2 regions of the Pseudoalteromonas sp. C8 genome follow, and region 2 is predicted to be linked to the other one. Evidence: predicted binding sites of a transcription regulator. Region 2 holds the regulator's gene; the other holds the start of a gene.

Region 1 (15,960 bases), on a different contig from region 2:
GTCTTTAGCGTGCGCTAAGCTAAACTCATTTTGAATAGATACCATACGCGGTAAGTTATGCTCTTTGGCCAAACTTAAAAACTGGCTTATACCCCATGGCGTATCGTCAGATAAACCGCAGTGCTTAATTTTACCTGCTTTAACACATTCATTAAGGCCCTCTAGAATATCAAGCATACTAGCTTGCTGCTCTTGTGTATTTACGTCGGTAAATTTAAGAGTGCCGGGCCATTGTCTGCCAAAGTGCGGGGTAGAGCGGTTTGGCCAATGCAGCTGATATAAATCAATGTAGTCGGTTTTAAGGCGCTTAAGTGAATCGTCTACGGCTTCTATTACCGTTTGGCGCGTAATATTGCCACCATCACGTACCCACGATAATCCATTGCCTGCAATTTTTGTAGCAAGTACCACATCGCTGCGCTTTTGCTGATTACGCGATAGCCAATCGCCAATAATTTCCTCAGTTTTTCCATAGGTCTCTGGAGAGGGCGGTACTGCATACATTTCGGCTGTATCAATAAAGTTTACGCCTTGCTCTAGCGCGTAGGCTATTTGTTCATCAGCATCGCTTTGAGTATTTTGTTTACCCCAAGTCATACTGCCTAAACATACTCTTGAAACTTTAATACCACTGCTGCCAAGTGGGCTGTATTGCATGAGAATTCCTTATTGCTCGTCTTGAGAGTAGCTAACTAACGCCGATAAAAGAGGCTCTGCAATGAGGGCTTTTTGGCCTGTTTCAAAATCAAACATAACCACTTTTGAAGTGCCTGTTGTTGTTATAGCGTTTTGCGCGTGACTAAATACGGTGTAATTCATAACAAACCGATCTGTTTTTATATCAGAAATAGTAACGCCGACTGTAAGTGTATCTGGAAAAGTAACTGGGCGTTTATAACGAATGTTGTTTTCGCTTATTACCGGACCTACGCCATTAGAGCTTATTGTATCGAACAGATTTATTTTATTTAAGAAGTCGATTCGGGCTATTTCAAAGTAACGCAAATACACCACATTATTTACGTGTTGTAGTGCATCCATATCAGCCCACGCTACGGTGATGTCGGTATGGATAGGGTGCTGATCTTTAAACGTTTGCATTATTTATTGGCCCTTAATTTTAAAGTATTTAGATTATCAATATGGAGTTGTGAGCTCAAGGTAATTAATAGCATGTTTTTTTATAAGATGATTGTACCTGTTTAATTTTAGGTCTACAGTTAAATTACACAGACAAACACAAACACACACACAGAGGTATGTATGCACAATATAATTAATTGGTCTTTAGCTTGTTTGGTTTTTATAGCCTCATTTACCTGCTACGCAATGGGTAACGAATCAGGCGCTATTATTTTAATGTTAGCGGGGTTTTTTTTCGAGGTTATGTTTTGGTTGCGCGGTTATAAAGAGCAAGAAGGTAATAAGCGCTTTTTTTAATAGTTAACTAGGGCCTGTTGGCCTTTCAGGATTAAAATTTGTTCAATCTAGGGGCTATTTAATCGCGGCGCGAGGTTTGTGACCTAGTGGGCTAAGTAAAAACCGAGCAACAAAGAGTAAATTGCCCCTAGGCAGAACCCTTCGGGCAGCGTATGTTTGGCATTTGTGCTACGTTATCGCCTATTTATGGGGAATAACCACACTACATAGGCTCTGCCTTGCCTAAATACCAAACATACTGCTGCAAATTTAACCTCGAAAGATAAACAGGCCCTAGGCTTGCTTATCACATTTGATTCTATAATAATGACTGTATAAATAACCAGTTATTGTTGTGGTGATGAAGAAGTTTATTCACATAGACATGGATTGCTTTTATGCAGCAGTAGAAATGCGAGATAATCCTAAACTTGCATGTGTACCGCTTGCTATTGGAGGCAATAGCCGACGAGGCGTGCTCTCAACCGCTAACTATATAGCGAGAGAATATGGCGTACGATCGGCTATGTCGAACTATCATGCTAAACAATTATGCCCCGATTTAGTTATTGTCCCTGGGCGCATGGCTGTATACAAAGAAGCTTCAAATCAAATACGTGAAGTATTTAGCCGCTACACAGATTTAGTTGAGCCTCTTTCTTTAGACGAAGCCTACCTAGATGTAACAGACAGTACTGCTTGTAAAGGCAGTGCCACACTTATTGCACAGCAAATAAGAGCCGATATTTACAATGCCACAGGGCTCACTGCATCAGCAGGTATTGCACCGATTAAATTTATTGCCAAAATAGCCAGCGACGAAAAAAAACCGAATGGTCAATTTGTCGTTTTGCCTCATGAGGTCGATGACTTTTTAGCGCAATTACCGCTGGGGAAAATTCCGGGGGTGGGTAAAGTAACGCTCGAAAAGCTAAATTTAAAAGGCTTATATACCGGCAAGGATGTACGTGAAAAAGGCGTTAACTGGATGCAGCAACATGTGGGTAATTTTGGTGTGTCGCTTTATCAAAAATGTGCAGGTGAATATGTTGGTAAAGTATCAACAGATCGCATCAGAAAGTCGCTGAGTGTTGAGCATACCTACGAATACAATAAAACAAGTTTGCAAGAGTGCTTAGATGAGCTGCCAAAATTGTTAGACGAATTAGTTTTAAGACTTAATAAACAGCAATTACAAAACCGTATTAATAAGCTGAGTGTTAAAGTGAAGTTTGCAAATTTTGTAGTAACCTCAGCCGATCAGGCATACCACGAGCTAAACACAGAAATATTTATTCAACTCCTTACTAAGGCTTATCAACGAGGGCTACAACAACCTGTAAGATTACTTGGCATAGGCGTTGGCATTAAAAGCGAGCCAGAACAAAACTTTCAACTTAGTATTCTCGATTAAGCTGTAAAGCCTGTAACCCCAAGTTGCCATTTATTGGCAACTTGTATAATTAGCTCATCGCACCTTGCTGGTCTTCAATATTTAAATCGACGATAATAGGGGCTTATGTTTTCTAACAGGACTTTATTTATGGCATACCCTCAAGCGGTTAGTGCAAGCCTTGAATGCACATCTCATGATGCGCTTATTATTATTAGTGATGACTTTTCTCTATTACCAAATAACTCATTACGTAATGCTATTTTAGACCAAGCAAAAGTTGATTCTCGTATTGGTAAACAAGTTACTTTATTAGTGATTGAAAAAAAACGCGTTGTACTTGCGCCAACGGGTCCGTTAAATAGAGATTACGACGATGTACGCCGTTATTTTGATGCTGCTAAATTAGCGATTAACGAAGCAAAAGCGTCGGGTAGTGTTAATCCTGTATTATTTTTACCAAATTTAAATGGCGATAGCCGTTATCAGCATGCTTTAGAAGTTGCTTATTTAGGCGCTTGCCAAGCCTTATGGCAGCCATTAGAAGCGCGTGAATATCACGGTGAAAGTATTGAACCTATTACTCAAATTGGTTTAGTTGGCGCAAGCGAGCAAACAATTAAAGCTGTTAATGCGATTGCTGCAGGCCAATATGCCGCGCGTGACTTATGTGGCACTGAACCTGAGCGTATGGCTCCACCACGTTTTGCTGATTACTGCGTTGATTTATTTAAAGGCTCAAGCATTGCAGTTGACGTAATTGATGATATTGCAGCTATTGATAAAAACTACCCAATGCTAAGCACTGTTGCTCGTGCATCGTATGCAGTTGAGCGCCATCACCCACGTGTTGTTAAGCTTGAATATGTACCAGAGGGTGAAATTACTCGTACACTTATGTTTGTAGGTAAGGGTCTTGTATACGATACAGGCGGCGCCGATTTAAAAGTAGGTGGTCATATGGCAGGCATGAGTCGCGATAAAGGTGGCGCAGCTTCTGTTGCGGGCTTTATGAAAGCCGTTGCGGATTATCAGCCTAAAGGCGTTAAAGTAGTATCGTACTTGGCTGTTGTTCGTAACTCTATTGGCTCGGATTGTTTTGTGCCAGATGAAATTATTACTAGCCGCGAAGGTATCCGTGTACGCATTGGTAATACCGATGCAGAAGGGCGCTTAGCAATGGGCGACCTGCTTAGCGAAATGAAAGATTTAGCTAAAGGCGAAATAAACCCAACGTTATTTACTGTAGCTACATTAACGGGTCACGCGGCACGTGCAATGGGTCCTTACGGTGCGTATGTTGAAAATGGTCCAGCTCGTAGCGCTGGTGTTTCACGTCAAATAGCTGACCTTGGAGATTTGTGGGCCGATGGCGCAGAAGTATCGCGTTCTCGCCGTGAAGATTACGACTTTATTAAACCACGCACGCTAGCTGACGATGTACTCTCGAGTAATAACGCAGCATCTGCTGTTACTGCGCGTGGGCATCAGTTCCCTATGGCGTTTATGGCTATTGTTGGTGGGCTTGATAAGCACGGTAACGACTCTGCACAACCTTTGCCTTATGTGCATATGGACATTGCAGGTAGCGGTGTTGAAGGCGGTGATTGGCAGCATGGCAAGCCAACGGCTGCATCAGTAACGAGCTTGTTTGCACGTTACTGTTTGTAAGCTAAAAACCTACATGCAATAAAAAAGCCCTGTTAATTCAGGGCTTTTGCATTTTATGATAACGGTATGGGCTATTAATCTAATTTAAAACGATTAACTACGCTCGAAAGCTCTAGGCTACTTTGTTTAAGATTATCACTGGCATCGGTAAGCTGTTTAGTATTATTTAATGATTGCTCAGTTGATTGAGATAGCTCATTAATACGCAAATTAACCTCGTCGGCAGCTTGAGTTTGTTGCTCTGTGGCGCGTGCTATCTGGCTGTTCATTTCGGTAATAATTGAAACAAGTCGTTCTATTTCATTAAGTGAAGTATTGGCCGATGACGCCTGATCTACGGTAGAAACTGAAAGTGCTTGGCTTGATTTAACAGCTTCTACTGCTGCTTTTGCACCTTCTTGAAGTTTAGTGATCATGGTTTGAATTTCGTCGGTACTTTGCCCTGTACGACTGGCCAGTGTTCTTACTTCATCTGCAACAACAGCAAATCCTCGGCCATGCTCTCCTGCGCGAGCAGCCTCAATGGCAGCGTTTAATGCCAGTAAGTTTGTTTGCTCCGATATGCTTCTTATTACATCAAGTACAGAGCCTATATTATGGCTCTCGTTGGCTAAATCTTCTGTTACACGGCTGACTGTTTCTATGTTGCTTGAGAGTGTTTCTATTGCTGTAATTGTTTGCGCAACCACATTTTTACCCGTTGATGCGTTTTGTGCTGCATCTTTAGCTGCTTGCTCTGCGGCTTCGGCGTTACGGCTTACATCATGTATTTGGTGAGTCATTTGCTCCATGGCAGCTGCAACTTGGGTTGAGCTATCGTTTTGAAGCTCAATAAACGAGTGGCTTGTTCTACTTGAATCATCAACTGTATGCGCATGCTCACTTACGTCGTTTGCACTTTGTGCTACATGAACAAGTGACTCTCGCATTTTTAAAACAAATAAATTAAATGAATGTGATAGTTCAGATATTTCATCGTTACCGGATTCATTTAATTTACGGGTTAAATCGCCTTCACCTTGTGAAATGTCTTTCATCATATCGGCCGCTAAACGAGTAGGTATTAAAATGCTCTTGCCTATAAAGTAACTAAGTAAAATAACAGCAATAATCATAATTGTTGCACTGACGACTATAAGGTTTCGTTGCTCGCTAAATGCTTCGTCAATTGAATCAAGATAAACACCTGAGCCAATAATCCATTGCCATTGATTAAAACCTTTAACAAATGCGATTTTTTCAACGGGTTTTTCTTTACCTGGTTTTGGCCATTTATAAGGAATAAATCCCTCGCCAGAGCGTTTAACTATATTAACCATATCAACAAACAATGCTTTGCCGTCAGGGTCTTTGTTATTGGTTAAATCTTTTCCTTCAAGCGCAGGTTTTATAGGATGCATAACCATTTTTGGCTGGTAATTGTTAATCCAAAAGTAATTGGTTTTGTCGTAGCGCAGAGCTCTTATTGCATTAAGTGCTTGCGATTGAGCTTGTTGTTGAGTGAGAGTGTTATTTTGCTCAAGATCATAAAAGTGCTCGATTATACTGTACGCAGTTTCTACTACATTTTGTGTTTTAAGGTACTGCTCGTTTTTTAGCGAACTATATTGATGAGTCAGGCTCGATATACTAAGTATTATTAGTCCAAATACAACTATGGCTATTAACAGTGAAAAACGCTGGGATATACTAAAACTACGTAGACTAGGCATACATTTATCCTCAAAAAGTGTGCGCTTTAGCGCATAGAATAAGCGTAGCTAAAAAAAGAGTTTAATCTAGGCTTAACGCCCATTAATGCAAAAAAAAAGCTGATTTATCAATCAGCCTTTAGTCTGTTATTACTTTACTTGCTTATTTAACGTCAAAATGGCGATTAAAGAAGTTTGTAATTGTTTGATGTAAGTGTGTTTGCACTTGTTTACCACGTAGGCTGTGCTTAGAGCCTGGGTAGGTCATCATTTCAAACTGTTTTTCGTTATCTTGCAGTTGTTTAAACAATTTAGTTGAATGAGTAAACAGCACGTTGTCGTCAGCCATTCCATGGTAAATCATTAATGGGCCTTTTAAGCCATCAGCATATGGAAATACTGCGCTGTCTTCATACCCTTTAGCATTCGTATCAGGGTGACCTAAATAACGCTCTGTGTAATGCGTATCGTATAGAGCCCAATCGGTTACAGGAGCACCCGATACGCCGGCTTGAAAGTAATCGCCTGCTTTAAACATAGTCATAAGTGCCATGTAGCCGCCGTAGCTGTGGCCATAAACACCAATGCGTTGTGGGTCTACGTAATCAAGTGTACGTAAAAACTCTACGCCTTTAATTTGATCGGCAACCTCAACCACGCCTAGGTTTTTATAAATAGCATCTTCAAACTTTTTACCACGGTTGTACGAACCACGGTTATCCAGTTGAAAAATTACGTAACCTTGTTGCGCCATGTACTGAAAGTACAAGTTTTTACTGCGCCAGCTATTTGTCACTCGTTGGGCATGCGGGCCGCCGTATACGTTAACAATAACAGGGTGCTTTTTGCCATCAGTAATGTTGCTAGGCTTGAATAAACGGTAATGCATAACTTGGCCATCATCGGCTTTAATTGTGCCGTATTCTGGTTTTGTTAAGTCGCTTAAATAAGGAGTAAGCGGGTGGCTGCTATCTAGCTTATTTTCTTCAAGCCATGTAATAAATTCGCCGTTTACTTTACGAAGCGCTGCTGAATTTGGTTTATTATCAGACGAGCTATTATCGATAAAGGTTTTATTGTCTTTTGCTAGCACAACATTATGGTACTGACCTTTTTCGGTGATACGTTTGGCATCGCCCTTTTTAAATAAAGGCGCGCTGTATAAATGGCTTTCAAGCGGTGTATCTTTTCGGCCGGCAAAGTAAACAATGCCTTTTTTCTCATCAATACCTTTTAAGCTATCAACAGCCCAATCACCAGAGGTGATTTGACGAACAAGTTGACCGTTTGTGCGGTACAGATATAAGTGTTTAAAACCGTCGCGCTCAGATGCCCATACAAAATGTTTTTTGTCTTTTAAAAACTCAAGATCAAAATGTAGGTTAATCCACGTTTCGCTGTTTTCGATTAATGCTACTTTTTGGACTTTAGTTTCGCTGTTATAAAAACGAAGCTCTAATTTATGTTGCGAGCGATTTTGCCATTGGTAAGACAGTGTATTGCCGTCTTTTAGCCACTTAGCACGCGCGATATAAATGTCTTCATCTTTACCTAAATCAATCCAATCTACTTTTTGGTCATTTAGCTTAACCACACCGAGTTGAATTTTTACGTTATCGGTACCTGTAAACGGGTAGCGCTGGTTAAATAATTTAACTTCATCAGCGTAAATTTCGTTACGGATAGCTTCTTTTACTGGGGTTTCGTCAACGCGGGTATAGGCAATTTTAGTTTCATCACCTGACCACCAGTAACCTGTCATGCGGCTCATTTCTTCTTGAGCAACAAATTCGGCCATGCCGTTTTTAATTACGCCGCCGCCATCTTTACTAAGCTGAATTTCTTTACCTGATTCAAGCTCTAAAGCGAATAGGTTTTGCTCTCGAATAAACGATACGTAGTTACCTCTAGGTGAAAAGCGTGCATCGGTTTCAAATGTTTCAGTGTCGGTTAGTTTTTTACTTTTAGCAGAGGCTAAATCGTAATAGTAAAGGTCGCCGTTAAGTGGGAATAAAAGTGCTTTACCGTCTTTAGACCATTTGTATTCTAATATGCCTTTACCAAAAATACGTTGGCGTTCGCGGCGTGCTTTTTCTTCATCAGATAGGTTTTCTGGGCCTGAAAATAACTTTGCCGAATCAACTAGCACACGGTTGGTGTTATCTTTTAGATTGTATTCCCATAAATCGTAGCGATTGTAGTCATCGCTTTTGCCTTGTAAATAAGTTACACGGCTGCCGTCAGGCGAAAATTTAAGTTGTACAGGTGATTTACCTGAAAGGCTCGGATCGTCAAAAATACGCTCCAACGATAAAGGTTTTGCTTGAACACTAATAGCGCCAACCATTAATGGGAGGGCTAGTGAGAGGTGTTTTATTTTTTTTAGCACAAGGTTGCCTTAGCTTATTATAAATATTGCTTTGATGGTAAAGCCAAGCGTGTGCAACTGCAACTAAATGCTATAAAGTGGCGATTATTAAAGACAAAGTAGGACATAACAATGACTAACCCTGAATTTAAACTAGCGCCAGAACTTAAACGCGACTGTATAGAGCTTGCCGATTGGCCACTGTGTAAAGTACTTTTATTGAACGACAGCCAATATCCGTGGTTTGTATTAGTGCCTAGGCAGGTTAACTTAAAAGAGATAATTGATTTATCTGAGGATGATCAAATTGTGTATTTAAAAGAGTCAGCCAAGCTAAGTAAATTATTAATGGATGTGTTTAGCCCTGATAAGTTAAATATAGCGGCTTTGGGTAATATGGTGCCGCAATTACATATTCACCATATTGCACGCTTTACTACTGATGCTGCTTGGCCTGCGCCAATTTGGGGTAAGTATCCAGCTGTGCCGTATACAGATGTACAAATTACAGAGTTAAAAAAAGCGCTGCAGTTTTAAGCTGCAACGCTTTTTTAGGGTTTAGCTAAGTTTAACTAAAACTACTTAAGCTCTAGTACTTCTTTACCTTGCTTAAACGTTACATCTACAGGGATATTTGCTTTACTTAGTTTTTCTAAGTCTTCAGCAAGTTCTTCTTTTATATCGCCATGCGTTGCAATTAGTTGATCTACTTTTTCGTAATCGCCATCACCTTGTAAGGTTAAAATTAAGCGAGAAAGCTTGGCCATTGCAATGCTCATTTTTTCCATATTAACGCGGTACAGGCCTTCTTCATTTTTAGAAAAAGCGCCTTCTTGAGCAAAAAAGTTAAAGCGAATCATATTTGCTTTACCATGCGCACTTGATGCTCCAAAACGAACTGAGCGGAATATACCCGCCATGAAGGTCGTGTAATAATCTTCAATAGTTCCTTCTGTAATTTCGCCCTTTTTAAGTAATTGCTCAATCATGTACAGGCCTAAAATGTCGGCTTTACCTTCTTCAAGCGCACTTGCGTGTTCTTGTAATGATTGACGAACAGTACCTTTACCTGTGATTGTATTTTTAATACCTAGCCCGTGAGCGACTTCATGGAACATCGTATTGGCAAAAAATGCATCAAAAGTAATATGTTTACGCTGCTCAGGTACAATTAACTGCTTTGAAATTGGTACTAAAATTTTATCAAATTTAGCACGCATCGCATTTTTAAGTTGCAGGCGACGAGTTCCTTTTTCTAGCTGTACTTGCTCATCGTTTGGTAAGTTAATTGCAATTGTTTTACTACCAGCGTTAGAGTGACCTGCGTAATAAACAACATCATAAGCGTTTAGGTCGGCGTCAGAGCCCGGTACTTCTTGTTTGTACTTAGCATCAACGGGTAAGCCTTTTTGAAGCTCAGGTAAAAATGCGGCAAACTTAGCTAAGCGTTCGCTCCATTTTAAATCTTTAATAAGTACGTAAGATTCATAAGCTGCGCGGTAACCAAATAATTGATCTTCATAGGTTTCAATTGGACCAATAACCACATCTACTGGGTTGTTTTTCATATCCATCCAAGCAAAGTCAGATACTTGGAAGTCATCTTTTTGTAGAGCATCAGCACGCAAGTTTAGATAGTTAGCAAACTCTTTATCGTCAGCAAGTTTGCTAGCTTGACGTAAAAGGTCAGCGGCTTTTGCAAGCTCATTAGCGTATTCTTTTGAATATGGCACGCTGTAAAGCTTACCTTGCTCATCACGCTTAATTACAGAGTAAAGGCCTGTTTTGTCTTCAACATCTGCATTGTTTAACTCTTCTTTGGTTATATCGGCAGGGTAAAACTGTGCGCCAAGAGGTTTTTCTTTATAGCTGGATAAAAACGCTTCATCGCCATTTAAACGATCCCATGGACCGTAGTTAATATCGGCAAATTTACGTACTTTGTCGTCGTTTAGTTTTGCTAAAAAAGCATCTTTATTTTCACCAAAAGATTGTTTCCAAAATAACTCGTCCATTATTTTTGAAGCATCAATAAGCTTTGCAACCATTGCTCGTTGGTTATCGCTTAAGTGCGATAAATCACTTTGTAAGCTAAAGTCGGTGTAAATATCTAAACGTTGATTATTTGCATTAATAAGCTCAGGGCCTAATTGTGCACTGCTTTTTTGAGCAAGCTCTGTGGCTGTGTTGTCGGTAGAAGACGGCGCTTGTTCAGAACATGCACTAAGAAAAACGACACCAGAGAGCATAATTGCTTGGCTAATTTTATTTAAGATCATTATATTGCCTGTTAAAAAGTAAGTTTAATAATTTGTACTGTTTTAGTTAAAAGACTAAATATGTACAAACGCTTCCTTATTGTGAGTGCATTAAAGCAAAACTAAATAGTAAATAGCAAGTATTTGGCGTTGTAAGGCAGGCATGAGCGATAAAGCATTATAAATAAAAATAAACTTCTATAATTTTCTTAACTTTATCGGTAAGTTAGACAATACTAATTATATTACTAATGCGAAAATTAACTGCCTGAGTTTGCAGTTACTTTACAGGCTGAACACAAAAGGACGGCAGCTTTATGTCTACAGAAAACGCTTTATTAACGATTCTAGTCGATAGAATAAATAACGATACGTTGGTTTTACCAACGCTACCTGAAGTAGCGATTAAGGTTCGCCAAGCTGCAGATAACCCTGATGTGAATTTAATGCAAATGTCAGATGTAATCTCACAAGACCCAGCGCTTTCAGCTCGAATGATAAAAGTAGCTAATAGTGCGATTATGGGACGTTCTGTAAAAGTATCTAATTTACAACAAGCAGTGACTCGCATTGGGTTGCGCCAAATTAAAAATATTGCAACAGCTATGGCTATGGAGCAATTATTTGTATCAAACAATGAGCTGATTAAAGGCTACATGGGCAAGGCTTGGCAAAAAACATTAACCGTTGCTAGCCATTCAATAACACTCATGGAGTTTTACTTAAAAAACAATAAACACACTTCATTAAATCGTGATTCAATTACATTAGCTGCGCTTGTTTACAATATTGGTGTATTACCAATCTTAACAGAAGCTGAGCGCCACCCTGAAGTGTTTGCCAACCCAAGCTTTTTAGCGCACGCAATTCAAAAGCTGAGTGGGAAAATTGGCTCGTCGATTATGCAAGCGTGGGAATTTCCTAAAGAGTTTGTTGATGTAGCTCTAAGCTGGGCAGATCCAAGTTACAAACCTGATAAAGTTAGTTACGTAGACTTTATTCGAGTAGGCGCTATTTTAGAGGGAACATTACAGGTTTCTGATAAGTCAGCAGCGCTGCAAACGTATATAGATAAAGGTGTAATACCGTCTATGCAATTATTCACAAGTGATGAATACAACGATATGCTAAAAGATGTGAAAAACATGTTTAGCTAAACATGTTTTATTACACAAACAAAAAGGGTTAACTTGCGTTAACCCTTTTTTAGTTTTATTTTTCGGTGGTATTTTCTGTTTTAGTTTTTTCGTACCGTTTTATTCCTGCTACCCATGTTTGCAGCACGTTTGTTTTGTATATCTCGTCAACAGGCACTTTAAAGTAGTCTTTATCAATTAAAATAAAGTCGGCCCATTTACCTTTTTCTAAACTACCCACCTTAAATTCTTGATGAGCTGCATAGGCGCCACCAAGAGTAAATGCACGTAATGCATCTTCGCGGCTTAGTACTTCACTTGCGCGCCAGCCGTTTTCCGGTAGTTTGTTATGATCCATGCGTGTAATGGCTGAATACAAACCATCAAATGGATTTGCAAGCTCTACAGGGTAATCAGAGCCTGCCGCAACCACCGAACCTTGCTGTAAAAATGTTTGCCAAGCATAGGCACCGCTTAATTGTTTTTCAGTTAAGCGTTGCTCTGCCATATGCATATCAGAAGTGGCATGTACTGGCTGCATTGAAGGGATTATTTTTAACGCTTTAAAGCGAGGGATATCCTCAGGCGTTACAATTTGTGCGTGCTCTATTCGGTTACGTAGTAATATACCGCCCGTTTTTTTAAACACATTTTGATAAGCATCAAGTACTACTTTATTTGCTTTATCGCCAATTGCGTGGGTATTTGCGCTAAAGCCGCTTTTAAAGCTTTGTGTAAAGAGCGCTTCGAGTTTTTCTTGTGTTTCAAGCATTAAACCATGGTGACCAGGTCTGTCTGCATATTCTTCAATCAGAGCAGCTCCGCGAGAGCCAAGTGCGCCATCGGCGTAAACTTTAACACTGCGAATTTCCATAAAGTCATTTTTGTCGTGGTATCGGCCTGCCTTTAACATTGCGCCTAAATCAGGGCTTGCACCACTTAACATTGCCACAATACGTAGCGGTAAATTACCAAGGTCGCCGCGCTCTTTGTAAACCTCCCATGTGGCTTTATCAATACCTGCATCGTGAGTAGAGGTAATGCCTAAACTTAATAAATGCTTACCTGCTGCATCTAGTGAGTCACTTATATCTTGCTTTGAAGGGGCTGGCATATGCTGGGTAATTAGCGATTCTGCTTTATCTACAAAAATACCTGTAGGATTGCCAAATTCGTCTTTAATTATTTCACCGCCTTCAGGGGCTTTTGTTTGGGCGTTAATACCAGCAAGTTCGAGCGCTTTTGAATTAACCCAAATGGCGTGACTATCAACCCGCGAAAGAACCACAGGTCGATCGCTCACTACTTTGTCTAAATCTTTAGCTGTAGGAAAGCGTGTATCAGCCCAAAGCTCTTGGTTCCAACCACGCCCTATAATCCAACCTTGTTTGTTATCGGCAAATACTTTTAGTTTATTTGTTACTTCATCAACCGATGTTGCGCCGCGTACGTCAAGTTGCGATAAATTGTCGCCAAGGCCAATAACGTGCCCATGAGCATCAATTAAGCCAGGTAATAAGGTATTACCGTGCGCGTCAATTAGCTTGGCATCTGGGTAGCTATCTTTAAGTGTTTCGCTACCGAGCTTAACTACCTTGCCATTTTTAATAACGAGGGTAGAAAACTGCTGTACTTCACCTTTGTATAAAGGGGTATAACCATTGGCGTTATAAATTACTTTTGTTTGTGCGAGAGTGTAGCTAGAACTAGCGCAAAGGCTGGCTAGTATGAGTGGTTTGATTATTTTTTTGAGTGGCATAGTTACTTAATTTTTATTGTTAATTTACTTACATTAACAAACTTGATTTTATAATACCAATGAATTGATAGACCTCATTTTAATGTTTTTCTCTATATTGACTGTTTACAAAATAGGTAATTAATGTGATTATTTAGTATGCAAAACAATCAATAAAGCATAAGGAAACGCTATGAAAGCCCTCTATTTATTACTCCCCTTGAGTATGATGCTAACAGCCTGTAGTTCAACGTCTGATAAACAAGTAAGCGATGAAATGCTGAGTTTTATTGATTTATCGAGTCCTGAACTGCGAAGTAAGGCAGGTGAATACTGGGATGTTGTTAAAAGAGTAGAGCCGCGATATCCGATAGAAGCTGCAAAAAGAAGTATTTCAGGTTGTGTTGAGCTTGCTATGTTAATTAATTCACAAGGTGAAGCTCAAGGGTATAAGGTTATCTCGTCTTACCCTGAGGGTGTGTTTGATAATAATGCGGCAGCTGCTGTGGGTTTATGGCGCTGGAAAGCGACAACTGAAAATACGAGTAAGCAACCTATTCTAACTTATCTCAAAATGGATTTTATGGTAAGCCCAAAACCTACTGATGCAGAGTATTTGGCGCATTGCTCTAAAAATAAAGCCTGAACGTAATTAATAGATATAAATATAATAAGCTAGGTGTTTTTTTACCTAGCTATAAAACTACTTACTTGCATATAAGCCATATTCATTTAATGCTAATTTACCGTCTTTGTCACTGTCGTAGCTTGAAAACCGTGACCACAAAGCCGGGTCTATAGCGGTTTCTGAACGTGATAAAAAACCGTCTTTATTCCTGTCTAGCTTTTTAAATTGCTTTGCAATGTCGTTACTTGCAGCAAAACTAAATGCGCTAAAAATACTAAACGCCAGCAGCGTTATATAGCTAATACTTTTCATACAAACCACTTAGTAAAGGTTGTTAGTTAGATAACTTTTAAATTCGACTAGCGAAATTTGGTTATCTTGGTTTTTGTCCCATTTTACAAAGGTGTTTAAAAGTTGTGGTTGGGGATCAAGTTCGTTGTGTGTTAAATAGCCACTTTTGTCACTATTTAGGTGATCAAAGCGCTGCTTTACATCAAGTGCCGCGGCATCAAAACTTAATAGCATTAAAATGCTTATAACAAGGGAAAGTATCTTCATGGTCTTCCTTCCAAAAGATGTATTAAAAGTTCGTGGCTAAAATAAAGTAAAAAGGAAAAAAGCACTTGCCGTAATTTAACTCCCAACATTAAATCCTTTTACACACTCCCTCAGGGATTATGGCAAATGCTTTTAAATTCAGTTTACTTGTAACAAGCTTAAGTAAAGCTTAATCAGTAATTACTCATTAAGGCTTAAAGCTTTCAAATTCTTTTTTTGAGACTTTTTCATCACCGTCTTCATCTAAGTCGGCAAATTGTCTCATTACTTCCTTGTCTTCCTTAGCTTCTACAATTGATATTTGCCCGTCCATATCCTTATCTAAATGGGCAAAGCGCACGTTTGTTGGCGATGCAATTACGGTGGCACTAATTGCTAAAAACATTAATGAAAAAGCGGCTATAAGTTGTTTCATAATCACGTTCCTTATTAAATGAGTTTATTGAATAAATTTTTTGAATTCATCTAGCGACAATTGCCCATCTTGATTAGTATCAATTTGTAAAAAATTTTCGTGTAGAACGGCATCTTCACCTGCTTCGGCTTCACTTAATGTGCCGTTACTGTCTTTATCAAGCTCGTTAAAAGTCGCGTGAACGTCCATTGCGTGTGCGTTAGCGCCTAAAAAGCCTAAAGCTAGTAATGATGAAATTACTAAAATGCGTTTGTTCATAATTATTTCCTTATTGATTAAAGTTATTACTCCTACTACAAAAATGATGCCAAAAATAATTGTTGTTAATTTTCAGCTGTTTATATTTTTAACTTGAAAGGGGTGGGAAGTTTTTACGGGGTTTAATGTAATTTTTGTATGCCTTTTGCAACACTATATAGTGAGATTAAAGGTAGGTTTTAAAAATCAATGGTTTACGTTGTCTCTATTTGGCGACACATTGTTTTTGTAGCGCTGGCTGTTAATCGTATTAAATATAATTGCTGGTTCAGCTAGTGTATAAGGTAAGCACTTAATAATAGAGCGCTTAACTTAAAAGGACTAAACGAAATGCCAGCAACCATAGCTAAAAAATACCATGCAATGCTTAACTGGCGGCCTAATTTAATTGGGCAATTTGCAATGAGTATGCTGCTTTCGTTACTCC
Region 2 (15,960 bases):
ATCAACTTTATGATAGTTAGCCTCTAAACTTTTAATAACAACCTGTTGTTGAGACAGTAAATCATCAACTAATAAACCCACCTTTTGGTTATCTGTTTCTACAACAACAAGCAGCGTTTTATCGAGTGATTCAATGGCATTTTTATGATTAAAAATATCGTAGAGCCTTAAAATAGGAATGTATTCGTCCCGAAGCCTCAATACATCAAGGTTTTTACCCACTCGACTCACTTTAGCAATATCAATTTGCAGAGATTCCACAATAGAAATGAGCGGGATAATATAAGTATGCTGAGCCACCTTAACTAATTGCCCATCTAAAATAGCGAGAGTAAGTGGTAATCTAATAGTAAACGTAGAACCAACACCCGCCGCTGAGGTTACTTCTACTGAGCCATTTAATGATTGAATATTTCGCTTAACTACATCCATCCCAACTCCACGACCAGATAAGTCACTTACCTCATCTACTGTCGAAAAGCCGGGCATAAAAATAAGCTCATTTATTTCATCGTCACTGAGATGGTTATCAGCTGAGATTAATTCGTTAGCGATGGCTTTTTCTTTTATTTTTTTTGTATTTAACCCCTGCCCATCATCCATTATTTCAATAACAATGTTTCCACCCTGATGAAATGCATTTAAGGTTACTGTGCCAACGGGATCTTTACCTGCCGCCAGTCTTTGCTCAACAGTCTCTAATCCATGATCAAGTGAGTTCCTCACTAAATGCACCATAGGATCGGATATTTTTTCCATTACTGTTTTATCAAGCTCGGTTTGCTCTCCAATCAACTTTAGCTCAACTTGCTTATTTAGTTTTTGCGCTATATCTCGCACTAATCGAGGAAAACGACTAAATACAAAGTTTATTGGCAGCATACGAATGCGCATCACATTTTCTTGTAAATCACGCGTATTATGGGCAAGTTGCGCTAGACCTTCTTGTAGTAAAGTAATTGTGGCTGGTGTGATTTCTTGTTCGCTGAGTTGATTTAGCATAGCTTGTGTAATAACAAGTTCGCCAACCATGTTTATTAACGAATCAACTTTATCAATACCAACTCGAATGGAGGTAGACTCTGGTGTACTTGCAGGTTTTTTATCTTTATTAGCAGCGGGTTGCTTTGGCTTACTAGGTAGCTCACCTACTTTTATTAAATCGGATGTTTCAAGCTCAACAGCTTTAGATATCTCACCTCGATTAGGTTGTATTGGCTCATCATTGCCAAATAAGCCTCCGCATAATTCAATTTTTATGTCGGCATCGTCTTCTACCCATTCAAATACTTCTTTTATGGCTTTTTCATCATGGCTGGTATCTAAAAAAAAGCGCCAATGTAAAAAGCATTCATCACTGCTCAAATCTGTAATTTCTGGAACTTCATCGTAAAATACTGTGGTTTCTAACTCACCTAGCTCTTCAAGCTCACTGATCATATACAGTGGCTCGTTTCCTGTTTTAAATAAATGATGATGGGGTTTAAAGTCTATTTGATAGGTGTTACTACTTGTTTGCTCGCCAAAGCTTTGAGGTTTATTTTCTTGTGTTTCGTTTTTCATTCCAAGTACATGTTCAAATTGTACTTTTAACAAATCTGCCTCAGTTAAATCTGGCTCTTGCTCACCTTGAAGTGCAGCAAGTAAAGCGCGCAAGCAATCCACAGCTTTGAGTAATAAATTGACATGCTCGGTACTAAGCTCTCGTTCACCTTGGCGAATTTGATCCAGTAGTGTTTCAAGTACATGAGTAAAGTCAGCAACGGAGCTAAAGCCAAAAGTACCACTGCCTCCTTTTATTGAGTGAGCAGCTCTAAAAATAGTGTTGATAGTTTCTAAATCTTCCTCACCTGGCACTAAGTTTAATAACTCAGCCTCCATGGTATCTAGGCCTTCAAAACTCTCTTCAAAGAAAACTTCAAAAAATTGACTTAAATCTATACTCACACTGCGCTCCTTAGCGAATAACTTTTTTAATTACCGCTAGTAGCTGATCGGGATTAAATGGTTTTACAATCCAACCTGTTGCACCAGCAGCTTTACCCTCTATCTTTTTTTCTAAGCCCGACTCTGTAGTAAGCATCAGTAGTGGTGTAAATTTATAACTAGGTAAAGTACGCAGCTCTCGTATTAATGTAATTCCATCCATTATTGGCATGTTTACATCTGAGATCACGGCATCAAAGTCTTGTTGCTTGGCAATAGCGAGAGCTTCACTGCCATCCTTAGCTTCGGTTACATCAAACCCGGCAGTTTTTAATGTAAAGCTCACCATTTGACGCATCGATGCTGAATCATCAACCGCTAAAATTCTTTTCATATATACCCCTAACTTTTACTTTCGGTTGTTAAGTATTGGCTTAAGCCAAGTTTATTAATTGTATGCGTTAAGGCCTCGCTACTGCCTACCCATATTATTTTGTGCTGTATAGTAAGTAGGTGTTTTTGTAAGGCGCATAAAAGTTGAATTGAGGCAGTATCAGCAGAAATTACATCGTTAATATCAAGACAGATATCATCGTTGCTATTGAGTTCGTGTAGTAAGTCTTGATGTAGTGTTTCAACTTGCGTAATAGCAAGTTCGCTCGGAAGTTTTAGCATTTAGTAAGTGCATTCCCTGTCAATTCAATTCATAACAAAAGCTTAGCCCTAGTTATTAAAATTGCCATAAAATGCTTAATTAAATTTAACCTGTCGTTAAAATACAAAAAAAGGAGCCTAAAGCTCCTTTAAAATTGGTAAAAAGTAAAAAACTAGTTTTTATAGTAATCAGCTATTTTTTTAAACTCTTGCGTTAAAGTCGTCGCATTAATTAATGGCACACTACCTTGTTTAAATTCTGGTTTAAAAATAGCTCTAACGGCTCCATTTTGATCAACCATAGCGACCGAGGCACTATGATCAACAGCATATTCTGATTCACTACTATCGCTAATGGCGTAAATTAAACCAAGCTCTCGAACAACAGGAAAAAGGTGTTTATGCTCTCCCGACACAGCTAAAAAGTCTGGGTTAAAGTAATCTATATATTGCTTTCGTTTAGCTGGTGTATCGCGTTTTGGATCAACCGATAAAAACCAAACTTGTAGCGGATAATCTGCTTGTAAGTTTTTATAAACAGCATTTAACTTAGCAAGTGTTAATGGACAAATATCTGGGCAGCTTGTGTAGCCTAAAAATACTAAATTCCACTGTCCTAAAAATTGTTGCTTAGTTACTAATTCGCCGCGCTGATCGTTTAGCGTAAAATCAGACAGTGGCTTTGCATTTTCGTAAACTAATGCATCTACATCTGGTGGACTATTTTCATTTGAACATGCTGATAAAAACGAAACTAAAATAACAATTAATCCAAGCCATAACTGCTTCATAAAGGGAGCCATTTATCTATAAATAAGATTACAAAGAGTACCATTAAATGAATAATCGAAAAACGAAATAAGTCCATTGCAGTCTCATCATTTCCAGCAATTTTTAAATTGACAGCCTTATATATAAACACGGCATTTAATACACATGCACCTATCAAATAGATTAATCCAGACATACCGATTAAATAAGGTAATACGCAAACAACAGCGAGTAAAACAGAGTAAGCAACGACGCACGTTTTACAAAAATCGATACCATGGGTTACTGGTAACATAGGGATTTTAGCGCGTTCATAATCACTTTTTCGTGCTATAGCCAGCGCCCAAAAGTGTGGTGGGGTCCAGGTAAATATTATCATTACGAGTAACCAAGGGGCTGCTGCCATTTGGTTTGTTTCTGACACCCAACCTAATAATGGAGGCATTGCGCCAGCCAACCCACCTATAACAATATTTTGCGGCGTTGCACGCTTTAAAAATGATGTATAAACAAATGCATAACCTACCAATGCAAATAACGTTAATATAGCGGTTAAGGTATTAGCCCACACCATCAGCATAATAAAACCAGCAACCCCAATAACAGCTGCAAAACTAAGCGCATGTGTTTTACTTAAACGCCCTTTAGCCACAGGGCGATGACGAGTCCGCGCCATTTTTGAGTCTATCTCGCTATCAACCACATGATTAATAACCGCTGCAGCAGCAGAAAGTAGCCCTATACCTAACAAGCTAATAAACTGTACGACCATACCGCGCCCTACATCGGGAGCCAGCGCTAAACCAACCCAAGCTGTTAGCACCAGCATAGCTACCACTTTAAATTTACTAATTGCTAAGTAGTCTTGCAGCAAACTATGTGTACGCGAAATTAGCGATTGAGTATTAACGGGTAGCAGTATTTTTTTATCAATTATAAGTGCCATCATATTTCCCCTTTATGTGCGTGATTTTAGGTAATAACACAACCTAACCATGCTTAATAACAGTATGGCTGCCATCAAGTTATGCGCCAGTGCAACTCCCAACGGAATATGCCAATGTACTAAAATAAGTCCTAAGCTAATTTGGCAAAGCAGAACAAGTAATACACTCACAACGCAATTTTTAATTTTTTTAGAGTACGCTTGGCTGTATATTTTCCACATAATTAACGCCAGAACAATGCAAGTAACGAGTGCCCAAATGCGATGTAATAAATGAATAGACATACGCGCTTGCTGCGATAACACACCAAACTCATAATTACTGTGCTCAAGTGGTAATTGAAATACGCTACTCAATGAAAACGGTTGTGCGTAATTACACAATGGCAAACCACTACAATGTGGAGCGGCGTAATTTGCAGCCAGCCAACCACCAAGTGCAATTTGGATAATTAATACACTGAGCGCTACTAAACTTAAACCGAAATAGCGTTTTGCGCCGCTATCGCCACCCATAATAGGTTTTGCGGTTAGCCGTAAATATAAAAGCGTTATAAGTGACAAAATACTAAAGCCACCTAATAAGTGGCCCATTACAATAAGCGGCTGAAGGTTCATGGTTACTGTCCACATACCAAGGGCAGCCTGAAACACCACTAGTAGAAGTAAAGCCAAAGGCAATTTAACTGGCGTAGTTGGATATTGGCGTTTTAAAAAAGCCAACACAAATAAACCTAAAATAAGTAAGCCTAAAGCACCTGCAAAGTAGCGATGAATCATTTCTTTCCACGCTTTTGCGGTTTCGAACATCATATCGGGGTAGCTTTGAGTTGCTAAGGCTATGTCAGCCTCATGCTTAGGTACCGTTAAAAAGCCATAACAACCAGGCCAATCGGGGCACCCCAAACCTGCATCGCTTAAGCGGGTGTACGCACCTAAAGCAACTACAATCAAAGCGAGTAATCCTGTTATTAATACTAAGTTTTTATAATTTTTATACATCAGATACTCCAACTTAAGCTCAACTTAGTTAGCTAGAACGAGAATAGTTAAGTAATTTTTTTAGATCTTTTAATAACCCTTTTTGTACTAAACGGTTTTCTTGTGGCTCGACCTTAAAGGGATATTCAAGTACCACTAACCCCATATGATCAATTAAATATAAACTTGCAGGATTTAAACTCTGTTGCTCGGTAATAATTTTCCATGGTAGATTTTTATTGCTAGGGCTTCCCATTACAGCCATATCAACCTTGCCTTGGTTTTTACCAAGTGCCACATATAAATTATTAAGTGCATTGAGTTGTTCGCTGCACGGGGTGTTACATTCGTTTGAATAATTAAGTGCGATAGTCCATTGCTTGGGATTATCTTGCGGCCAATTTTTAAGTTTTATTTCTTGGCTTAAAAACTCACCATTATTAGTAATTGCAGTAGGCAACCAATCAAACTTTAATGCGCCATATGCCAAAATTAATGGGATAGCGCAGCAACCCACAAACAACAAAAGGGGATTATTTTTCATTATGTGTCCTTTTTTTACTTGCAAAAATAGCCACAACAGCACATGCAACAGCAATTAAAAACCATTGCACAGCGTAGGCATTATGCTTTTGAGGGCTCATAACAACTGCCTCATAATGAGGTGTTGCAATCTCATCACCAGTACCTTGCCTGTAGGCCATAAAATTAATTAATGATTGCTGGCTTTGAGTGCTCAGCATATTTAAGTCGATAGATTGGATTCTTGTAGGTAGGTCGTTATTTGTAGCTTTATCTTCAAGCGTAAAGCTACTTAAGTTATTTTCTTTTATTTGCGCCTTAAGAATAAAAACACCTGTAGGCAGAGTAACCTTTGGCAGTGTATCTCTAGATATAGGCGCTTTTACCCATCCTAAATTAACTAAAATCACTTTTTCTTCGCTGTCTGGCTTTAGTAAAGCAAGTAGGTCGTACCCTACTTGTCCGTTATAAACTTGATTATCTAAAAGCCAATATTGGTTTTGCACAAATCGCCCTTTTAACTCAACCAATACACCTGTTTTGTTCCAGCTATCTGGCAGGTTAAGTAATTGAGACCAGCTCATCACACCACGAGTCTGTTGCTTAGCAATAGCGGCTAGTTGCTGCTGTTTTTGCTCCCCCCTCTCCAACTGCCAAAACCCTAGTCGCACACACACAAGTACAACAACCACAACCATACAAAGTGTGATTAGTGAGCTAAGCTTTTGTTTGTGCCATAAAACTAACTGCATAAAGGGTCAACTCAGTGATTATTAAAATTATTATCGTACTGTTGTTAATATTTATACTTTTTAACTTATTTAGAGCATTGTTTATTATGGTGTCAGGGAAAACTGGAGGACGACCTATGTCTCACTTTTTAGGTCGTCGCGTATTGTTTTCGGTCGTTGTTTTAGTTGTTGTTATTGCAGCGCTTAAACTTGGTTTTATTAAAGCAAATAATTCGCCAATAAACGCTACAGCACATATACAAATACAAACAAACACAGCCACACCACATCAACAAAGTGCCAATACCAAGCAGCTGCTTGAAAAGCAAAATGCTTATCTTTAGTAAAGTGCCCTTTTAATATCCGTAAAAATATTACAAATAAAAGTACCGTCCCTAGCGTTACATGCATGCCATGAAAACCAGTCAATAAAAAGAACGTATTACCGTAAATACCCGCATCTAGCGTTAGGTTAAGGTCATTATATGCATGCATGTACTCCTCAACTTGCAGCCCTAAAAAGCAAACGCCCAATAAAATAGTAGCGCCTAAAAAAACTTTAAGTGGAGTGCGTTTATTGTTTTCCATCGCTACGTGGGCAAAATGTAAAGTAACTGAGGAAGTAAGCAGTATTAAGGTATTTATAAGCGGTAAGCCTTGCCAGCCCATAGCTTGAGTAGTTTCGCCAGCAGGTGTTGAAACTAGCGGCCAAACAGCTTCGAAAGTTGGCCATAAAACCTCGTTAGTCATTGCATTATTGCCTGCGCCTCCAAGCCAAGGTACCGACAATACGCGTGCATAAAAAAGCGCACCAAAAAAGGCCATAAAAAACATAACTTCAGAAAAAATAAACCAGCTCATACCTTGTCTAAAAGAGCGATCCATTTGTGCTGAGTACAAACCTTGGTCCGATTCATTAATTACATTTTTAAACCAGCTAAACAACATATACACAAGTACAGCAATACCGGCATAAAGCAGATAAACCCCGCTACCACCTTCTTTACCTACACTCATAACAGTCAAGCCTGCCCCTACTGCAATAAAAAACAATGCAACAGCACCTACAATAGGCCATGGGCTTTGCTCAGGTACGTAATAATGCTCATATTCTTGATTCATTTTATTTACTCCTAGTTTCACACTAGTTTAAAAAGCTAGTTGTTACTTGCCACCAGCTGTTCACTAATATCAAATACGGTATAAGATAAAGTTAATTCTTCAATATCGCTCGGCAGTGCGGTATCAACATAAAAAAGTAATTTAAATTCAAGTTCTTCCCCTGCTTTTAGAGGTTGCTGATCAAAGCAAAAACAGGCTATTTTGTGTAAATACTTTGCCGCTTTACCTGGTGAGACTGATGGTACAGCCTGCATTACTTTATCTAGGTTGCTGTTATTTTTAGCACTAAACATTACTTCACGCATTGCACCGGGTTTTACCACTACACTGTATTCTTTTGATTTAACTTCAAACGGTGCACCACTTTGTGCGTGAGTAGTAAAGCTAACGCCGACTTCTCGGTTTTGTACTATTTGTGTACTTTGCTCTGCCTGCTCAAGCGAAGGTTTTCCATTAAGCCCTGTTACATCACAAAACACGTCATACAAAGGTACTAAAGCAAAGGCAAAGGCAAACATGCCTATGCAAATAAGTACCAAACGTTTGAGTAGCGGTGCGTGTGTCATTACTTAATTACCGGCGGCGTAGAAAAAGTATGATATGGCGCTGGAGAGTCAACTTCCCACTCAAGCCCTTCTGCCCCTTCCCATACTTTTGCAGGCACTTTATCACCGCCACGCGCGCATTTAATTACCACAGCTACAAACAACAATTGCGATAAACCAAAGGCAAATCCACCAATACTTATGATTGCGTTAAAGTCGGCAAATTGAAGTGCATAATCGGGAATTCGACGCGGCATACCGGCAAGCCCTACAAAATGCATAGGAAAAAACAATACGTTCACACTCACCAGCGATAGCCAAAAATGCCATTTAGCTAGCGTGATATTAAACATATTGCCCGTCCACTTGGGCAGCCAGTAATAGGCCCCCGCCATTATCGAAAATACAGCCCCTGTTACTAATACATAATGAAAATGCGCCACTACAAAATAAGTATCGTGGTACTGAAAGTCAGCAGGTGTAATTGCCAGCATCAACCCCGAAAAGCCACCTAAGGTAAACAGCACAATAAACGCAATACTAAAAAGCATTGGCACTTCAAAAGTTATTGAGCCTTTCCACATTGTGGCAACCCAATTAAATACTTTTACTCCTGTAGGTACCGATATAAGCATGGTCGCGTACATAAAAAACAACTCGCCAGCGACCGGCATCCCAGTGGTAAACATATGATGAGCCCATACAATAAAGCTCAATAGTGCTATGGAGGATGTGGCGTATACCATTGAGGCATAGCCAAAAAGTTTTTTACGAGAAAAGGTAGGTACTATTGTAGATATAATGCCAAAGGCAGGAAGAATCATTATGTATACTTCGGGATGACCAAAAAACCAAAAAATGTGTTGGAACATCACCGGGTCGCCACCGCCTGCGGCATCAAAAAAGCTGGTCGCAAAATACTTATCGGTAAGTACCATAGTGACAGCCCCTGCAAGCACTGGCATTACCGCTATTAATAAAAAGGCAGTAATTAACCACGTCCATACAAATAAGGGCAACTTCATCCATGTCATGCCGGGAGCACGTAAGTTCACTATAGTTACAATCACATTGATTGCGCCCATTATTGAGCTAATCCCCATAATATGTACGGCAAATACAAACAATGCAGTATTGTCATTACTGTATGTTGTAGACAGTGGTGCATAAAAAGTCCAACCAAATGCAGGACCCCCACCAGGCATAAATAACGATGCCAATAGGATTAAAAACGCAAACGGTAAAATCCAAAAGCTCCAGTTATTCATTCTTGGCAATGCCATATCTGGCGCGCCAATCATGAGTGGTATCATCCAGTTAGCAAGGCCTGTAAAGGCCGGCATAACCGCACCAAACACCATAATTAAACCATGCACTGTGGTCATTTGATTAAAAAAGTGAGGATCGACCAACTGTAAACCTGGTTGAAATAATTCAGCTCTGATCACCATGGCCATTCCACCACCAATTAAGAACATGGTCAGCGAAAAAATTAAATATAAACTACCTATATCTTTATGATTAGTTGTGTAAAGCCAGCGTTTAAAACCTTTAGCTGGGTGATGAGCATGATGAGCTTCATTGGCGTTAGGTTGTTCTACTATGCTACTCATTAGTTCGCCTCCACTTTGGCATCAAGTGCTGCCTGTATTTGACTCGGTTGAATAACATCACCCGTATCATTACCCCACGCATTACGTTTATAAGTAATAACCGCTGCTAATTGCTTTATAGATAACTGTTTGGCAAATGCTTGCATTGCCGTACCGGGTCGCCCATGGATAACTACATCAATGTGATCTTTTATATCGCCAAGCACTATAGGGCTGCCTTTAAGTGCAGGAAATACACCCGGTAACCCCATGCCAGTAGGCTGATGACATGCAGCACAATTGGCCATATATACTTGTTCGCCTAAAGTCATTAATTCTTCTTTTGGGAGGGTTTTATCAAGTAATGCGGCATCTGCTAATGCTGCTTTTTGTTTAGCTTGCTTTGCATCTGCAAGCCACGTTTTAAAATCAGCCTCAGATTTAGCGACCACCACAACGGGCATAAAGCCATGATCTTTACCACACAACTCAGCACATTGGCCTCGGTAAGTACCTTCTTCGTTTATGTTCGTCCATGTTTCGTTTATAAAGCCGGGATTCGCATCTTTTTTAACTGCAAAATCAGGTACCCACCAAGAGTGAATAACATCGTCAGAAGTCATTAAAAATCGTACTTTTTGATTTATTGGCAGTACGAGAGGTTTATCAACCTCAAGTAAGTAGTTAGGATTTTTATCTGCAAGATTCGCTATTTCATCTTGCGGGGTAGATAAAATAGAGTAGAACTCTACATCTTCACCCATATATTCATAATGCCATTTCCATTGCGAGCCTGTAATTTTAATAGTGAGATCAGCTTTGCTGGCATCTTCCATTGCAATTAGGGTTTTAGTGGCTGGTACTGCCATAGCAATTAAAATAACAAACGGGATTGCAGTCCAAAGTATTTCTACTTTAGTGCTTTCGTGAAATTGGGCAGGTACAGCCCCTTTAGATTTACGGTGATGAATAAGTGCCCAAAACATAATTGCGAACACTATCACCCCAATCACACAACATATTATAAATATGGTCATGTGCAGCTGATATACATTATTGCTTATATCGGTTACGCCTTTGCGCATATTGTATTGGCTGTTAGCCAAAACTGGGTGCGAAAAAACACATAATATAAGCCACAAGGTAGAGGTCAGTTTACCCATGTGACGGCTCCTTTGATGCTATTGCGAATGCAAAGCGAAGAGGCATACGGCTTAAACGCCAATTCGTTATTTTTATTTTTTTAGTCAATCTCATTTAATATTGATTGGTTTTGCTGCGCCAACAACGGGTTTGTGTATATTGTGTGTTCTCAAAACTAAAAAGCTGTGAGTTATTATTAGCTCAGCACATTAATAATTAGCTAAAAAATGAACAACAAGCAAGTTTTAGTATAAAAAACAATCAGGTGATATTGAGTAATTAATAAAAAATCAGTAACCAACTAGGTAACAGTAAGTTCAAAAGATGAGCAAAACAAAGGGGTTTAACGTATTCGGAGGGGGAAAATATAAGTGCAAAAAAGTTTACAGCTTAAATTGTCAGTGAGCTATTTATGCCCTATTTTTAGTGCGAATTTAAAACAAAAAATGCGTACTAATTAGTACGCATTTATAAAACTGCTTGTTTAAAAGCTATTTTTAAAGTCACATCCAATCAGCGTTTCTTATAACGCCAACGGCTAAGCCTTCAATATTAAAAGACTCATTCTCAAGATCTACTTCAATAGATTCAAAATCGTCGTTTTCAGCATGAAGTAATACTTTACGACCCGCTTTCTCAAGACGTTTTACAGTTACGTCTTCATCTAGGCGGGCAACAATAACTTGCCCGTTTTCAGCGGTTTGAGTACGATGTACAGCAAGTAAATCACCATCCATAATACCAATATCTTTCATGCTCATACCGTTAACGCGTAGTAAAAAATCTGCAGCCGGTTTAAACATTAATGGATCGATTTTGCAGTGACTTTCAACGTGCTCTTGCGCCAAAATAGGTGAACCAGCAGCAACACGCCCTATAAGCGGTAAACCTAATTGTTCTGGCTCTTCTTCTTCAATTAACTGAATACCACGGCTTGCACCTGGTTTCATTTTAATTGCGCCTTTTTTAGCAAGTGCTTTTAAATGTTCTTCAGCAGCATTGGCACTTTTAAAACCTAATGTTTGCGCTATTTCAGCACGTGTAGGAGGCATACCAGTGTCTTTAATAAAAACTTTAATTAGTTCGAGTATTTGAGCTTGGCGGTTCGTTAATGGTCGCATACAACTGGTTTTCCATACAGTACATTTAACTGTGAGTATATACAGTTAAATAAAAATCGCAAATTTAAATTAAGCCTTAAAATAGCCAAAGTAATTTCACTTGTGTACATTTTAGGGATATAACTAAAGCTAGATTTATAAATGATTAAAAAAGCAAAGGAGTCATTATGAGTATTTGGTACCAGCCCATCACTTTAGAGCTGTGCAAGCAGTTAGAACAAGGCATTGATGGCCAAGGAACATTAATGAAAACCATGGGAATAGAAGTCACTGAAATTGGTGATGATTACTTAGTAGCCACTATGCCGGCAATTCCTGAGCATCATAATCCAATGGGAATGGTTCACGGCGGTGCTAACGTTGTACTTGCCGAAACAGTTGCCAGCTATGCAGCTAACTTTGTTGTCGATTTTACAAAATTTTACTGCGTGGGGCAGGAAATTAGCGCAAGTCATTTAAAAGCATCTCGCAACGGCACTTTAACAGCAACGGCAAGAGCGTTTCATATTGGCAAACGTAGTTCAGTGTGGGAAATAAAAATTACAAATAGCCGCAATGAGCTGTGCTGCGTATCAAAAATGACCGCAGCAGTCGTAGAGCGAAGATAGTTACTTTTCGATTGGGTAAATTGTAATTTCCATACCCGCACCAATCGCAGATATACGTAGTAATGTATCTGCATCTAAGGCTTGATTAAAGCACTTAGGTGAAGTGCCTGATTCAAAACCAATATCAAACGTTCTACGTGAACAGCTTAACCATTGTTTTAGCGCGTTACGCGAACACGATTCAATAAGCTCACATATATGGTTTATTGCTTTGTCAGGCGTGTTTACTACACCTGTTGCTTCAATACGCGCTAATTGACGGTATTCGTCTTTGTCATAATGTAAAATCGTCGCGACTTTTTTCAAGTCTGCCACTAGCAAACTAATATCTTGCTTTGATTCAAGCTCAAGATCTACATTTAAAAATTGAATTTCCGACATCGTTTCGTATTTATCCTCTAATAATTTCATTGCAAACTTTAACGCAGTTTTACCGTTATACCAAATCAACTATGCTCTATTAACCACTTTATATAGATATTTCGCAGCTTTTAAGTATTTTTTAGCGTTTAAAGCTAGCTGGATATCAAACACTCAGCTCAATTAAACAAATAAGTCATGTTAGCAATTTAAGTGTAATCTTTTTTATTTTTAAATGATTACAGTAAGCTATAGTTTAAACTGCGACAAAATGTCGCAGTAACTAATCCCATTAATGTAATAAACTAGCCTCTAAAAATAATAAGACTAAAACATGAATAAAAAAATATTTAAGTATGCTCGCAAGTTACATAAATGGCTCGGTTATTTGCTCGCATTACAAATTTTAGCTTGGCTATTAGGTGGTTTAGTCATGAGCGCTATTCCTCTTGATAAAGTTCATGGGGAGCATCTTGCAACACGTACTCTTAATAACCCATTTACGCAGGCTGATTATGTTGCCTCCCTTGACGATATTGCATCTCAGGTGGTTAATCCAACACAAATAATTTTTGAGAACTTCTTAACCACACCTACAATTACAGTAATAAATAAAGATGAACAGCAAAGCTTTAACGGTATAACTGGCCGGCCTTTTGAGCCGCCAACTAAAATACAAATTACCGCAAATGCTAAAGCACACTTACTTATTGATGCTCAAGTGACAAGCGCTGTACTGCTAAAGCAAGGTATGCGAGAAGTTGGATATAAAACCAATGTTTGGCAGGTACAATTTGACGACACATTTAACACAACACTGTATTTGTCAGAAAATAACGGCAGAGTTATCACCGTTCGCAGCACACTATGGCGAATTTTCGACTTTTTTTGGATGTTACATATTATGGATTACGATGAGCGAGAGGATTTTAATAATCCGCTGCTTATTAGTTTTGCAGCAACCAGCGTACTTTTTTGCCTAAGTGGAATATTACTACTTATGCAAAACATACGACTAAAACGATTTATCCGAATTAAAAGTAAGAATAAATCAAAGTAGTCATATTGGTTTTTAAGAACTAGCGCACTCTCACCAAAGAGTAAATAAGCCCGAGGAAGTACCCAAGGGCAGATTTTATTCCAAGTGTTTAAATCGACTCAAATGTCGCTTTAACATTTCGTTTTCGAAAATCAACTCATCACGCTCATCCAGCAATTGTAAAACTAAAGCTATTGCCGACCAATCTAACGAAAAGTCATGTTGAATACGGGCCGCTTTTTTAACTAAGGTCACTGCCGATACCGTAAATTGCCACTGCGTAACATGCTTCCCCTCAATTGGAACCGCAATATTGTGCTCAACTAGCTCATATAAAATTGCTTCGCTAATATCACTACTCAAACATAGCTCTTTGCTAGTAAGTAAATCATCTTTTTGTGTCACGATAATTTGCATTATGGCTTGCTCCAGTTATTACGGGGATCAAAGTGAGCTTTTTCGGCTAATTCTTCCCAAAGTTTTTTACTGGTATCATCAACAGATGTTGGATTAACAATTTTAAGCACAGCAAATAAATCACCTTTGGCTTTTTTACTCATTAATCCCTTACCTTTAATACGCAAGCGTTGACCAGACTGACTATTAGATGGAATAGTTAATTGGATTTTGCCTGCCAACGTAGGTAAATTTATTTTTGTACCAAGAGCCGCTTCCCATGGTGCAAGAGGGACGACTATATTTAGGTTATGACCTTCAACATCAAATAATGGGTGGGGCACTAAACTAATTTGTAAGTACAAATCGCCATTTTGCCCGTTCGCTGACCCTAATCCGCCTTGCCCTTTTAGTCGAATTCGTTCGCCATTTACTGAACCTGCGGGAATTTTCACTTTAAGTGATTTTTTAATTTCAGAGACACGACCACTACTATCTCGCTGCGGTAACATAAACTCAACAGGCTTAACGGTATCAACTAAAGTCTCTTCAAGAAAAATCGGGAACTCTATTTCCACATCTTGTCCTTTTTGCGCGCGAGCGGCGTTACTTCTGCCCTGCCCGGAACGATTGAATCCACCGGCGCCGCCAAACATTGAATTAACAAAATCAGAAAACTCTTGATCGGTTTGAGGATCGCTTTGCTGATAATTACTTTGCGATGAAGCATTGTTACCACCATAATTACCTTGCTGTTGACGAGCACGATTTTGTTGATGACGACGTAACTCGTCGTATTTAGTGCGTTCTTCTTTGTTATGAATGACTTCGTAAGCTTCTGCTATTTCTTTAAACTTATCTTCTGCTTGAGGCTCTTTGCTTACATCTGGATGATATTTTCTGGCTAACTTTTTATAAGCTACTTTAACCGCTTTATCGTCTGCATCAGGCGATATTCCAAGCACTGCATAATAATCAACAAATTTCATTTGCAATCCAAATCCCCATATTGAGTAAGCTTTAAGCATACTCCTTAACGTATAATCTTGTGTGGTTAAAATACGATAAATAGTAAGAAATAAATGAATAGTGAAAATAACTTTGAATAAAAAATTAATCAGGCACTTTTTAGTAATATAAGCGTAGGCCTTAAGTTAACTTTATCTTTTATCTTCAAGGCTTTAAACTGCCTGTTCCTGTAGTTCACATTTGTGATGGATATGACTCGATTTATTCTGGCCTTACTGGCTTGTTGTGTGTGTTTTTCGGTATCTGCCGAACAATTTACCCGTTTTTCAACGGCTAAAAGACATTTAATTAAAACCCTCCCTGACAACGCCAAAAGTATTTACTGCGGTTGTGATATTAAAAAAGAAGGCAAAAAACTCATTCCTGATCCTTCTAACTGTGGTTACATTCCTCGAAATACACTTACCCGCTCAGGCAAAGTAAATGTACGAGCACTACGTATTGAATGGGAACACATTGTTCCGGCGTGGGAAT

Evidence for each region. The regulator LexA, encoded in region 2, represses DNA repair genes until DNA is damaged. The targets are predictions, from matches to a motif close to TACTGTATNNNNATACAGTA.
Region 1: a site for LexA is predicted at 1,749-1,768, ahead of dinB (DNA polymerase IV). Genes of this name have one in related genera too.

What each region holds. Positions count from the first base shown of each region.
Region 1 is NZ_WTKT01000001.1:165,784-181,743, reverse strand. It holds gene GQR39_RS00800 (aldo/keto reductase) at 1-657, opposite strand, end outside; gene GQR39_RS00795 (thioesterase family protein) at 667-1,101, opposite strand; gene GQR39_RS00790 (hypothetical protein) at 1,264-1,440, shown strand; gene dinB (DNA polymerase IV) at 1,781-2,833, shown strand; gene GQR39_RS00780 (leucyl aminopeptidase family protein) at 2,963-4,483, shown strand; gene GQR39_RS00775 (methyl-accepting chemotaxis protein) at 4,558-6,195, opposite strand; gene GQR39_RS00770 (S9 family peptidase) at 6,338-8,563, opposite strand; gene GQR39_RS00765 (HIT family protein) at 8,675-9,079, shown strand; gene GQR39_RS00760 (Zn-dependent hydrolase) at 9,121-10,821, opposite strand; gene GQR39_RS00755 (HDOD domain-containing protein) at 11,118-11,957, shown strand; gene GQR39_RS00750 (amidohydrolase) at 12,013-13,695, opposite strand; gene GQR39_RS00745 (energy transducer TonB) at 13,868-14,320, shown strand; gene GQR39_RS00740 (calcium-binding protein) at 14,378-14,614, opposite strand; gene GQR39_RS00735 (EF-hand domain-containing protein) at 14,624-14,860, opposite strand; gene GQR39_RS00730 (hypothetical protein) at 15,048-15,275, opposite strand; gene GQR39_RS00725 (cag pathogenicity island protein Cag25) at 15,300-15,533, opposite strand; gene GQR39_RS00720 (HAMP domain-containing sensor histidine kinase) at 15,864-15,960, shown strand, end outside.
Region 2 is NZ_WTKT01000019.1:10,727-26,686, reverse strand. It holds gene GQR39_RS16335 (chemotaxis protein CheA) at 1-1,947, opposite strand, end outside; gene GQR39_RS16330 (response regulator) at 1,958-2,320, opposite strand; gene GQR39_RS16325 (STAS domain-containing protein) at 2,329-2,601, opposite strand; gene GQR39_RS16320 (SCO family protein) at 2,754-3,371, opposite strand; gene cyoE (heme o synthase) at 3,368-4,297, opposite strand; gene GQR39_RS16310 (COX15/CtaA family protein) at 4,310-5,299, opposite strand; gene GQR39_RS16305 (transmembrane cytochrome oxidase associated protein) at 5,328-5,822, opposite strand; gene GQR39_RS16300 (SURF1 family protein) at 5,812-6,552, opposite strand; gene GQR39_RS20480 (DUF2909 family protein) at 6,567-6,875, shown strand; gene GQR39_RS16290 (cytochrome c oxidase subunit 3) at 6,778-7,653, opposite strand; gene GQR39_RS16285 (cytochrome c oxidase assembly protein) at 7,689-8,219, opposite strand; gene ctaD (cytochrome c oxidase subunit I) at 8,219-9,811, opposite strand; gene coxB (cytochrome c oxidase subunit II) at 9,811-10,953, opposite strand; gene lexA (transcriptional repressor LexA) at 11,437-12,054, opposite strand; gene GQR39_RS16265 (PaaI family thioesterase) at 12,222-12,662, shown strand; gene GQR39_RS16260 (hypothetical protein) at 12,663-13,043, opposite strand; gene GQR39_RS16255 (hypothetical protein) at 13,357-14,082, shown strand; gene GQR39_RS16250 (chaperone modulator CbpM) at 14,158-14,478, opposite strand; gene GQR39_RS16245 (DnaJ C-terminal domain-containing protein) at 14,478-15,446, opposite strand; gene GQR39_RS16240 (endonuclease) at 15,678-15,960, shown strand, end outside.